Regions from separate parts of the Caballeronia eucalypticola genome, predicted to be linked through region 2. Evidence: riboswitches for the same ligand, from Rfam matches in the RefSeq annotation. Region 2 holds a riboswitch; the other holds the start of a gene.
What was found. Region 2 has a riboswitch for cobalamin ahead of cobG (precorrin-3B synthase). Riboswitches for the same ligand answer to the same signal wherever they lie in the genome.
Positions count from the first base shown of each region.

Region 1: it holds a riboswitch for cobalamin, as region 2 does, so the genes downstream of both, ACMX25_RS28040 (TonB-dependent receptor domain-containing protein) here and cobG (precorrin-3B synthase) in region 2, are expected to answer to the same signal.

Region 1 covers NZ_JBLKRU010000031.1:2,511-7,110, forward strand. Annotated here, with positions in the region: gene cobF (precorrin-6A synthase (deacetylating)) at 1-225, opposite strand, end outside; gene ACMX25_RS28040 (TonB-dependent receptor domain-containing protein) at 278-2,209, opposite strand; adenosylcobalamin (AdoCbl) riboswitch at 2,641-2,730, opposite strand; gene ACMX25_RS28045 (porin) at 2,939-3,955, opposite strand; gene ACMX25_RS28050 (winged helix-turn-helix domain-containing protein) at 4,325-4,600, shown strand, end outside.
Region 2 covers NZ_JBLKRU010000024.1:3,685-8,284, forward strand. Annotated here, with positions in the region: gene ACMX25_RS24680 (cobalt-precorrin-6A reductase) at 1-64, opposite strand, end outside; gene cbiE (precorrin-6y C5,15-methyltransferase (decarboxylating) subunit CbiE) at 96-1,304, opposite strand; cobalamin riboswitch at 1,445-1,621, shown strand; gene cobG (precorrin-3B synthase) at 1,803-3,044, shown strand; gene ACMX25_RS24695 (precorrin-8X methylmutase) at 3,037-3,663, shown strand; gene ACMX25_RS24700 (precorrin-2 C(20)-methyltransferase) at 3,664-4,389, shown strand; gene cobJ (precorrin-3B C(17)-methyltransferase) at 4,377-4,600, shown strand, end outside.

The DNA.
Region 1 (4,600 bases), on a different contig from region 2:
CGCAACGTCCCGTGCGCGCTCGGGACTGGTTGCTTCGGCGAAACGGTAGTCATTGCCCTTGATGAATCGACGGCAAATTTCCTTGCGCAACGCGATCAGCTTTTCCTTGGCAACGCCCTTGTCCATTACGAAAAAGACGTCGACTTCGTTGAGCGCGTTGACTGCCTGCATCGTCACATAGTCGGGGTTGCCGGCGCCAATACCAATGATCAGGATTCGCTTCATGAACATGTCTCGATCAAGTGATGATGATAAGTAGTCGGAACGATAGAAACATTTAGAACGTGTATGCGACCTTGCCGAATGCGGTCCGCCCCAACGTGTTGTAGCCGTATGCCGTCACGTACTGACGATTAAAAAGGTTGGACAAATTGGCGGACACGGTGAGGCGCGAATTGACCTTGTAAGCGGCACGCAGGCCAACGATTGTGTACGAAGGCAGGTAGGTTGCGTTGAACTGGTCGTCGTAGGTCGACCCGCCGTAAAGCAAGGATACGCCAGTGCTAAGCGCATGCAGATGAAACTCATCCCACGTGTGATCGACGTTCAGGCTGACGGTCTGGCGCGGACGACGGTTAAGCCACGTCTGGTCGGTAACGTCCTGCGGATTCAAGATTCCAATTGCGAGACTGACAAATGTCGAGTTGCCAAGCGTGCCCTTGTACGACAGGTCGATGCCCTGAATATGCGCGCGCCCTACGTTCACCGGGAGAAAAGTCACCGAGTCATAAGTGATGAGGTCATGCACGCGAGTGTCATAAATAGCGGCCGTAAAGGTACCGCATGACGTGGCCGCATCTAGTGCTGCTTCGACCGTGTCACTGCGCTCAGGCAGCAGGTTCGGATTCCCGAAACCCGGGTAGTAGAGGTCGTTGAAAGTCGGAAGCCGGAATGCGTTGCCATACGAAACGCGCGCCGTATAAACAGGGGTGATCGCATAAGCCAGCGCGACATTGCCGGTATTGACCGACCGGCCCTGAATGATCTCGTGGCGCCCGGCCAGGAACAAAGAAAACGCACCGAGCGTCATCGATTGATGGAGTGAAAAGGCCGAATCGTTGCGTGTCGGCAGGCCCGTGGGAATATCGACTGGGAGGAAAGCTTGTTCACGGGTGAAGTCGTACGCGAGCTTGGTCTCGCCGGATACCGGCAGACTGAAGAGCGTGATTCCGCGTTCCTGATGGGTCAGCGAAGTCGATGTGCTGAGGCGCGTCGAGTCGATCTCATCGGTCGGAATGGCCGGGTCGTTCGCGTAGAGGAACTGACGGTCCGTGGCGTAACCGACAGACTGGTCAAACTGCGTGTACGGCGTGATGTCCAGATGAAATGCAGCGCCAGTCGTCAGTTGATGATCAAGCTGACGGTTGTCGCCGCCGGCATTGTCGTAGGACAGATCGGACCGGTGATACAGCGCGAATGTGGAGATCGACCAGTTGTCGCGCGCATAGCCGAGACGCGCATCAACGTCCTGAGCATGGTACGGATTGCGGCCATCCTCATGACCGTAAGCGCCAGGCTGGGTTGCATCGATTCCCGCAGTATTGTAGTCGTGCAGGCCCAGCGAATAAGTCAGCCCGGACAGTACCGAGAGCGGTCCCGTGGACGGAATACTGCCTGAGGTGCGGATCTGCGTATCGAATGTTTTGTTCGACCCGCCGCCTGTTGAGATCGTGGTCTGGTTGGGCTGGTTGGCTGCGTGGTTCGTGAAGAGTTGCACGACGCCACCCACCGCATCCGCGCCGAATGAAGCGGCCGCCGGCCCTGAAATCACTTCAACGCGATCAAAGGCGGAGGTCGGCAGATCGGCCCATGCGGCTTGTCCCGTAGTCGACGAACCAACGCGGATACCATCGATGAACACCGCGACCTGACTGCCTGATGAACCACGGATGCTGACGGAGGAAAGCGAGCCGGGGCCGCCGTTTTGTGAAATGGTCACGCCCGGCAGTGTTGCGAGGGCTTGCGTGATGCTCGGGTCACTTGGCGACAGGCGGTCGAGATCCGCGCGGGTGAGAACTTGTGTAGATGCATAGCGCTGATCGAACGATTGCGGCAAATGCTGCGTGTCACCGGTGACGACAATGTTCGGCAATGTGGCAGTGGACGGGAGCTGTTCCGGTTGCGGCAACGACGAATCGTCCGCGGCTTGTGCAACCTGCCATGCCGAAACCGTCAGCGCAGAGGTGAGGATGAAATGACGGAACTTCATACGGCGAAAACCTTGTTATGGGGAATACTGTAGGCATGCTGCGAACGAAAATGCAGCATGCCGGTTTTGGATGCCGGCATGACAAGACCCATGGTCTTTAGGGGGTCACTGCCCGGCCGCGGACGCCACGACCCGATGCTACAAGTCCGCTTCGACAGGGATCATCCTGCGAGCATGTACAGCGGTCAGGCATATTCTCGAAGCAACCAATGGGTTTTATCGCGAGGCTAATACCGGCTCATGCCTGAGTCGTTGACCTTGCCAGACGCGGCAAGCAGGCAACAGGGTTATCGACGCGAGGGTGGCTCGCCAACGCGTACCAAGCTGGGGAATCAAGGCAATGCCGCCTCGGCTGGATGCCCGGATGGCGGGCAGTATCGGTCATATGCTTATCTCCCGGGGAGTGCGCGCCCCAAAGTCGGAAAGAGGGATACGACGCCGAGGTCTGACTTCCGGTTTGCGATGAAACCGGTCTCAGTGGCGCGACCGCGCTGGATTTACACCAGCTTCCACGAGTCGTAAGCGCGCATTTTACTTCTGAAAACCCATCCAGCACTACCCGGTGAGGGTTATCAGGTCATCGGCCTTTTGCCCTGCTGCGACCAGGTCCGCTTTCGACGCGCCTGTATTGTTCAAACGTTTTTCACTGCGGCGCAGTCGATTGCGGAGACTCTTCGTGAAGCAGACATGCATGGACATGTTTTGCACATGTCATACCGATAACGTCACCTAGAATTTATGAAACATGCCGATTGAGATGCCGTGCGGATTGGCGCCGGCATAGGCCAGCGGCAAGCCTGAATTCGCCGATCCGGCCAGCGTATAAGACGCCTGATTGTGGTTGGTCAGATAAGAAATCGTGCTGTATACGCTGGTATTTTTAGAGAGATCATACTGAGCCAGCGCGGCAATCTGATTCGCATTGTTGCCAGCGGCGGTTTTATCATGCAACGCGGTATAGCCTAATGCCACGAATACACTCGGCGTGAATTGATATTTGCCGGAAACGCCGTAAACGTCCACGTTCAGATTGATATCCGTCCATCTGCTCGCGGCCCAACCGGCGTAAATCGTGGCCTTCTGGATGGTGTAAGAAGCGCCCACTTCCATGGCGGTATCGGTTGAGGAATTACTGGCGTTTTTCACAGCCTGCCATGCCACAGTAGCGGCGATCTGCCCACTGTTGTATTGAAGGTCGGCCTGATAGCCCGATCCTGCCGAGCGCAATCCTCCCGCGTCGCCAAAACCGGCGTAGACGCCTGCCTGCAAGCCTCCGATGACCGGCGATTGGTACGAGACGGTATTACTCGTGCGCACAACGTAGGTCATCATGTTGCTGAATCCGGACGCTTGAGTCGCGGCTCCAAATGCGTCCAGATAACCCTGATCGTAAAAGACCGGCGAGTTCTGGCGGCCCAGTCTCACCTCACCCCAATTACCCGATAACCCGACCCACGCCTGCCGGTTGAACATCTGGCCGGTAGAAGCGAATGAGCCGTCGTTCGGATTAAAGCCATTCTCGAGCTGGAAATTAACCTTGTTGCCGCCGCCGATATCCTCGGAGCCCTTTAGTCCAAAACGGCTGGCCCATTCGGAACTCGATCCAATGGCTGCGGTGTAATGATTGCCCGTGTTCACGTATTGAAAGAATTCGTCCACGATACCGTAGAGCGTCACGCCAGAATCTGCGTGGGCATAACTACACGACAACAACGCTGCACATGCAGCGTATCGACCCAGCTTCATAACCCCCCCGGTGATAAAAATATCGGAAGTGCCACGGCAGTGAACAAGTTACCTACCTATCCGCTCAAAAAAGTACATGTATGAACAGGATCAAAATGTAGGGTGCCATTTCTTGGCAGTCAAGCGATTTGAACGTAGGGGAAAATGCCTAGATGACGGCGAGAATAAGGGTACGTGAGGGGGCACGGCGTGCTCCCTGCCCGTTCCTCCGGCGCCGAACCGGGCGCCGGGCGCTGATGCGGGACTGAAAGGTAAGCCCGGCCATCGGCATGTTCGACGAATCCTGCAATGGTGCTTGGCCGTCGCGCGTCCTGGCCGGTCCTCTGGTAACGTAGTCGGCCAACGTGCTCCCGCTCACGAACCCACCGCATGGAAACAATCCCCCTTTCGGCCGCCCGTACCCTGCATCTGATCGCCCAAGGACTGCTTGCGCCGCCGCGCCGCAAGGCGACAAAACCAGACGTGCTGGACGCTATTCGCCGCATGGCGCAGTTGCAGATCGACACCATCCACGTGGTTGCTCGCAGTCCTTATCTTGTGTTGTTCAGCCGTGTTGGCGACTATCAACCGCAATGGCTCGACGAGCATCTGGCCGAGGGTTACCTGTTCGAATACTGGTCGCACGAGGCCTGCCTGGTGCCCATA
Region 2 (4,600 bases):
GGCCGAGACGTCGCGCGATTTTCAACGCGTCGCCGGTCCCTCCCAATAGCAGGGTCCGCATCATTGCGCCGCCCCTGCCGGCCGATCGATCCGCATCACGGTTTGACCGCGTGCAGCAGCGTGATCGGAAGCGCCTGGCGCCAGGTATCGAAGGCGCCTAGCGGCTGGGCATGCGCAACGCTGATACGCGTCATCTCGCCGCCGTGAAGCGCGCGCCATGCGACCAGCGTCATCTCGCTCTGGATCGTGACTGCATTGACTATCATCCGGCCGCCTTTCTTCAGATGAGACCAGCACGTATCAAGCATCTCCGGCACGGTCACGCCTCCGCCGATAAAAATCGCGTCGGGCTCAGGAAGTCCGGCCAACGCGTCAGGCGCTTCGCCCTCGACCAGTTGCAGTCCGGGTACGCCGAGCGCGTCGCGATTATGTTCGATCAGGCGTTGACGCTGGCCGTTCGCTTCGATCGCGATGGCACGGCAACCCGGATGCGCGCGCATCCATTCGATACCAATCGACCCGCATCCCGCACCCACGTCCCACAGCAGTTCGCCGGGCTCGGGAGCAAGCCGTGCCAGCGTGATCGCGCGGACATCGCGCTTCGTGAGCTGCCCGTCGTGCTGGTAAGCGTCGTCGGGAAGACCGGGCGTCAGGGGCAAGCGCCGCGCGTGGTTTTCCGCGATGCATTCGATCGCCACCAGATTCAGCGCGGCCACTTCGCTTGCCGTCCACGCACTGGCCACGCTGTCGATACGACGCTCGCGCTCGCCACCCAGGTGCTCGAATACGCTCAGCCGGCTCGCGCCGAAACCGCGCGTGGTCAGCAATTGCGCGACCACGCCGGGACTCGCGGCGTTGCTGCTCAGAACGAAAAGGCGCGCGCCGTGATGGAGCTGCGTTTCGAGGGCCGCGACCGGGCGCCCGACCAGCGAGACTACCGCGACGTCCTGCAGCCCCCAGTGCAAACGCGCGGCGGCAAGCGATAACGAAGACGGCGCGGGCACCACGCAGAATTCATCGGCAGTCAGTTCGCGGGCGAAAGTCGAGCCAACGCCGTACATCATCGGGTCGCCGCTTGCGAGAACGCACACCTGTTTGCGTCCGTGACGATATTCGAGCACGGGCGCGATCGTAAACGGCGCAGGCCATGCGCGACGTTCGCCGCCTATCCGCGCGGGTAACAACGCGAGATGACGCGCGCCGCCGAAAATAGTATCGGCTGCCAGCAGCGCCTGGCGCGCTTGCCGGCTCAGTCCGCGCCAGCCATCCTCCCCGATCCCCAACACGGTCAACCACGGTGACATCTGCCGGTCCTCTGATCTATTTTCCAACTCGTTCACTCACTCATTCACTGCTCGCGCCTCGTCTGCAACGCGGCCGGCACTATGCGGCTAAAGCACGTACGGCCTGACGCCTGCGCGCTTTAGCCGCTGCAAAAACGGGCATAATAGCGCGGTTAGTCGGTGCCCTTACGGGCCTAACAGGGAACACAGCAGAACTGTGGCTGCCCCCGCAATTGTACGCAGCGAGTCCGCGCTCCACTGCCACTGGTTTCGACTGGGAAGGCCGGTACGGATGACGACCTGCAAGCCAAGAGACCTGCCGACCGCAATTCTTCGTGCAAGCCAACATCGGGCGGGGTGTACCGATGCCGCGAACGTGCCATCCCGTGAAAGGGTCCGGCATGCTCGGGCGCCGCGCGAGACCGGACGGGTCACGCTTTGAACGAACCACTCACTACTGTACGCGGATTAGCGCACGCATCATCCCAAGCATCACGGCCATCGGCGTGTCCCGGTCTGATGCGGATCGTGCCTGCACGCGACGGCGGCCTGTGCCGCATTCGTCTCGTAAGGGGCGAGCTGAGCGCAGCGCAGGCGCGTGTCGTGACGCAAGTGTCGCTCGAATTCGGTTCCGGTTTCATCGATGCAACCAATCGCGCGAATCTCCAGATTCGCGGCGTCACTGAAGAGACAGACGCGCAGGAAGCGCTCGTCTCGCGGCTCGTCAATGCAGGGCTCGGTCCCGACACCCCCGATTCCGACGACCAGCGTAACGTCATGTCCAGTCCGCTGGCGGGCCTCGATTCGCACGCCTTGCTCGATGTCGTCCCACTCGTTTCCACATTGATCGGGCAGATGCAGCGTGACGTGCGTTTGCATCAGCTATCGCCAAAATTTGCGTTGATGGTCGACGGGGGCGAGCGCCTTGCCATGCTCGACCATCCTCACGATGTATGGCTTTCAGTGGTATCGGCGGAACGGTTTGTATTTGGGCTCGCGGGGTGTCCACCCCAATTTGAAAACGATGCGCCTGCGTTGGCTGCGGTGAAAACCGGGCACGTCCCTGAACTCGTTATTGCGCTGCTGCATACCTTCCTCGATCTTGCTCAGCCCTGGCAGACCAGGATGCGTGATCTGCTGACGACATATTCCATCGAAGACATTCTTGGCCGCGCGCAGGAGAAGCTTGGCTTTGCTTTGGATCATGACGTTGAGCATTGGCGACGTCCCGCCTCCGATGCAAAGCTGCGTTTCGGCGTGCATCGTCAAGAGATGGGCGACAGCGTGTGTGTCGGTGCGCAAGTGCCGCTTGGGCGCCTGGATGCCGCAACACTGCTTGCGCTCGCCGATCTTGCGCCACGATTACGCATGACGCCCTGGCAAAGCGTCATGCTGCTCGACGTGCCTTCTGCTAATGCCCAAACGGTCGTTGCACAACTCGCCGCACTCGGTCTCGCGACGAACCCCGACGAACCCTTCGCGCGCCTGATTGCGTGTGCGGGTTCGCCAGGCTGCGCAAAAAGTTTTACCGATACTAAAACTGACGCGCGACTTCTCGCTCGGTCAATGCCGCCCACGGGCGACGTACACCTAAGCGGTTGCGCGCGCTCATGCGCGGCGGCACATCGCGTCGATACCACCTTGCTGGCTGTTGCACCCGGCCGCTACGATCTCTACGGCAACGCACCTGAGCCCCTCGCGCGCCATCTCACCATTGAACAGGCAGCCCGCTGGCTAGCCCGGAGTCACCTTGATGCTTGACTACATTCGCGACGGCCAGGCGATTTATCGCGCGTCGTTTGCGACCATTCGCGCCGAGGCCAACCTCTCGGCCATTCCCACCGATCTCGAGAAACTTGCCGTGCGCGTGATCCACGCATGCGGCATGACAGACGTCATCGACGACCTCGTGTTCTCTCACGGCGCGGGCACGGCAGGCCGCCTGGCGCTCAGCAAAGGCTCTTCTATTCTCTGCGATGCCCGCATGGTCGCCGAAGGCATCACGCGCGCGAGACTGCCGGCGGATAACCGCGTGATCTGCACGCTCAACGATCCTTCCGTGCCTGAACGCGCTCGCGCACTCGGCAACACGCGCTCCGCTGCCGCGCTCGAGCTGTGGCAACCAGATCTTGAAGGCAGTGTGGTCGTGATCGGTAATGCGCCCACTGCACTCTTTCATCTGCTCGACATGCTCGACGCAGGCGCGCCCAGACCCGCGCTGATCCTGGGCTTCCCCGTGGGGTTTATCGGCGCGGCAGAATCGAAAGCGCTGCTTGCCGCCGATAGCCGCGGCGTGCCATTCGTCGCATTGCGCGGCCGGCGTGGCGGCAGCGCGATGGCGGCCGCTGCCGTGAACGCGCTGGCAACGGAGACCGAATAGATGAGCGGACGCCTCTATGGACTCGGTGTCGGCCCCGGTGACCCCGAGCTGATCACAGTAAAGGCACTGCGCTTGCTGACCTCGGCTGCGGTGGTCGCTTACTTCGTGGCAAAGGGCAAGAGAGGCAACGCGTTCGGCATTATCGAAGTGCATTTGAAAGAGACGCAAACCCGCATGCCGCTGGTTTATCCCGTCACAACAGAAGCGCTTGAACCGCCGCTCTGCTATGAAACGATCATCGGCGACTTCTACGATGAATCCGCCCTGCGCATCGCGGATCATCTAGAAGCCGGCCGCGATGTAGCCGTGATCTGCGAAGGCGATCCGTTCTTCTACGGCTCGTACATGTATCTGCATGACCGGCTGTCCGAACGATTCGAAGCGCATGTCGTGCCCGGCGTGTGTTCCATGCTCGGCGGGGTTGCCGTGCTTGGCGTGCCGCTTGTGTATCGGAACCAAAGCTTGTCGGTGTTATCGGGCGTGCTGCCGGAAGCCGATCTCAGGCAACGTCTCGCCACCGCCGATGCCGCCGTGATCATGAAACTGGGCCGCAACTTCGATAAGGTACGACGCGTGCTGACCGAACTCGGACTCGATAAACGCGCGCTTTACGTCGAACGCGCGACCATGGCGAACCAGCGCATCGTGCCGCTGGAAGAAGTCGATCCCATGGCGTCGCCCTACTTCTCGCTGCTCGTCGTGCCGGGGGAAAAATGGCAGGCGTGAGCGAGTTGAGCGATCAGGTTCCCGTAGCAATCGTGGTGCTGGGCACGGGCGCGGTTGATACCGCTCGCAGCATCCAGGCGCGGTATCCGGGTTCGCTCATTCATGGACTCGCAAGCCGCGTGCAGGGCGATGTTACGTTTACCGAACTGGGCTTGCACCTGCGCGAACTCTATGCGCGCAACACGCCGATTGTCGCCTTGTGCGCGGCGGG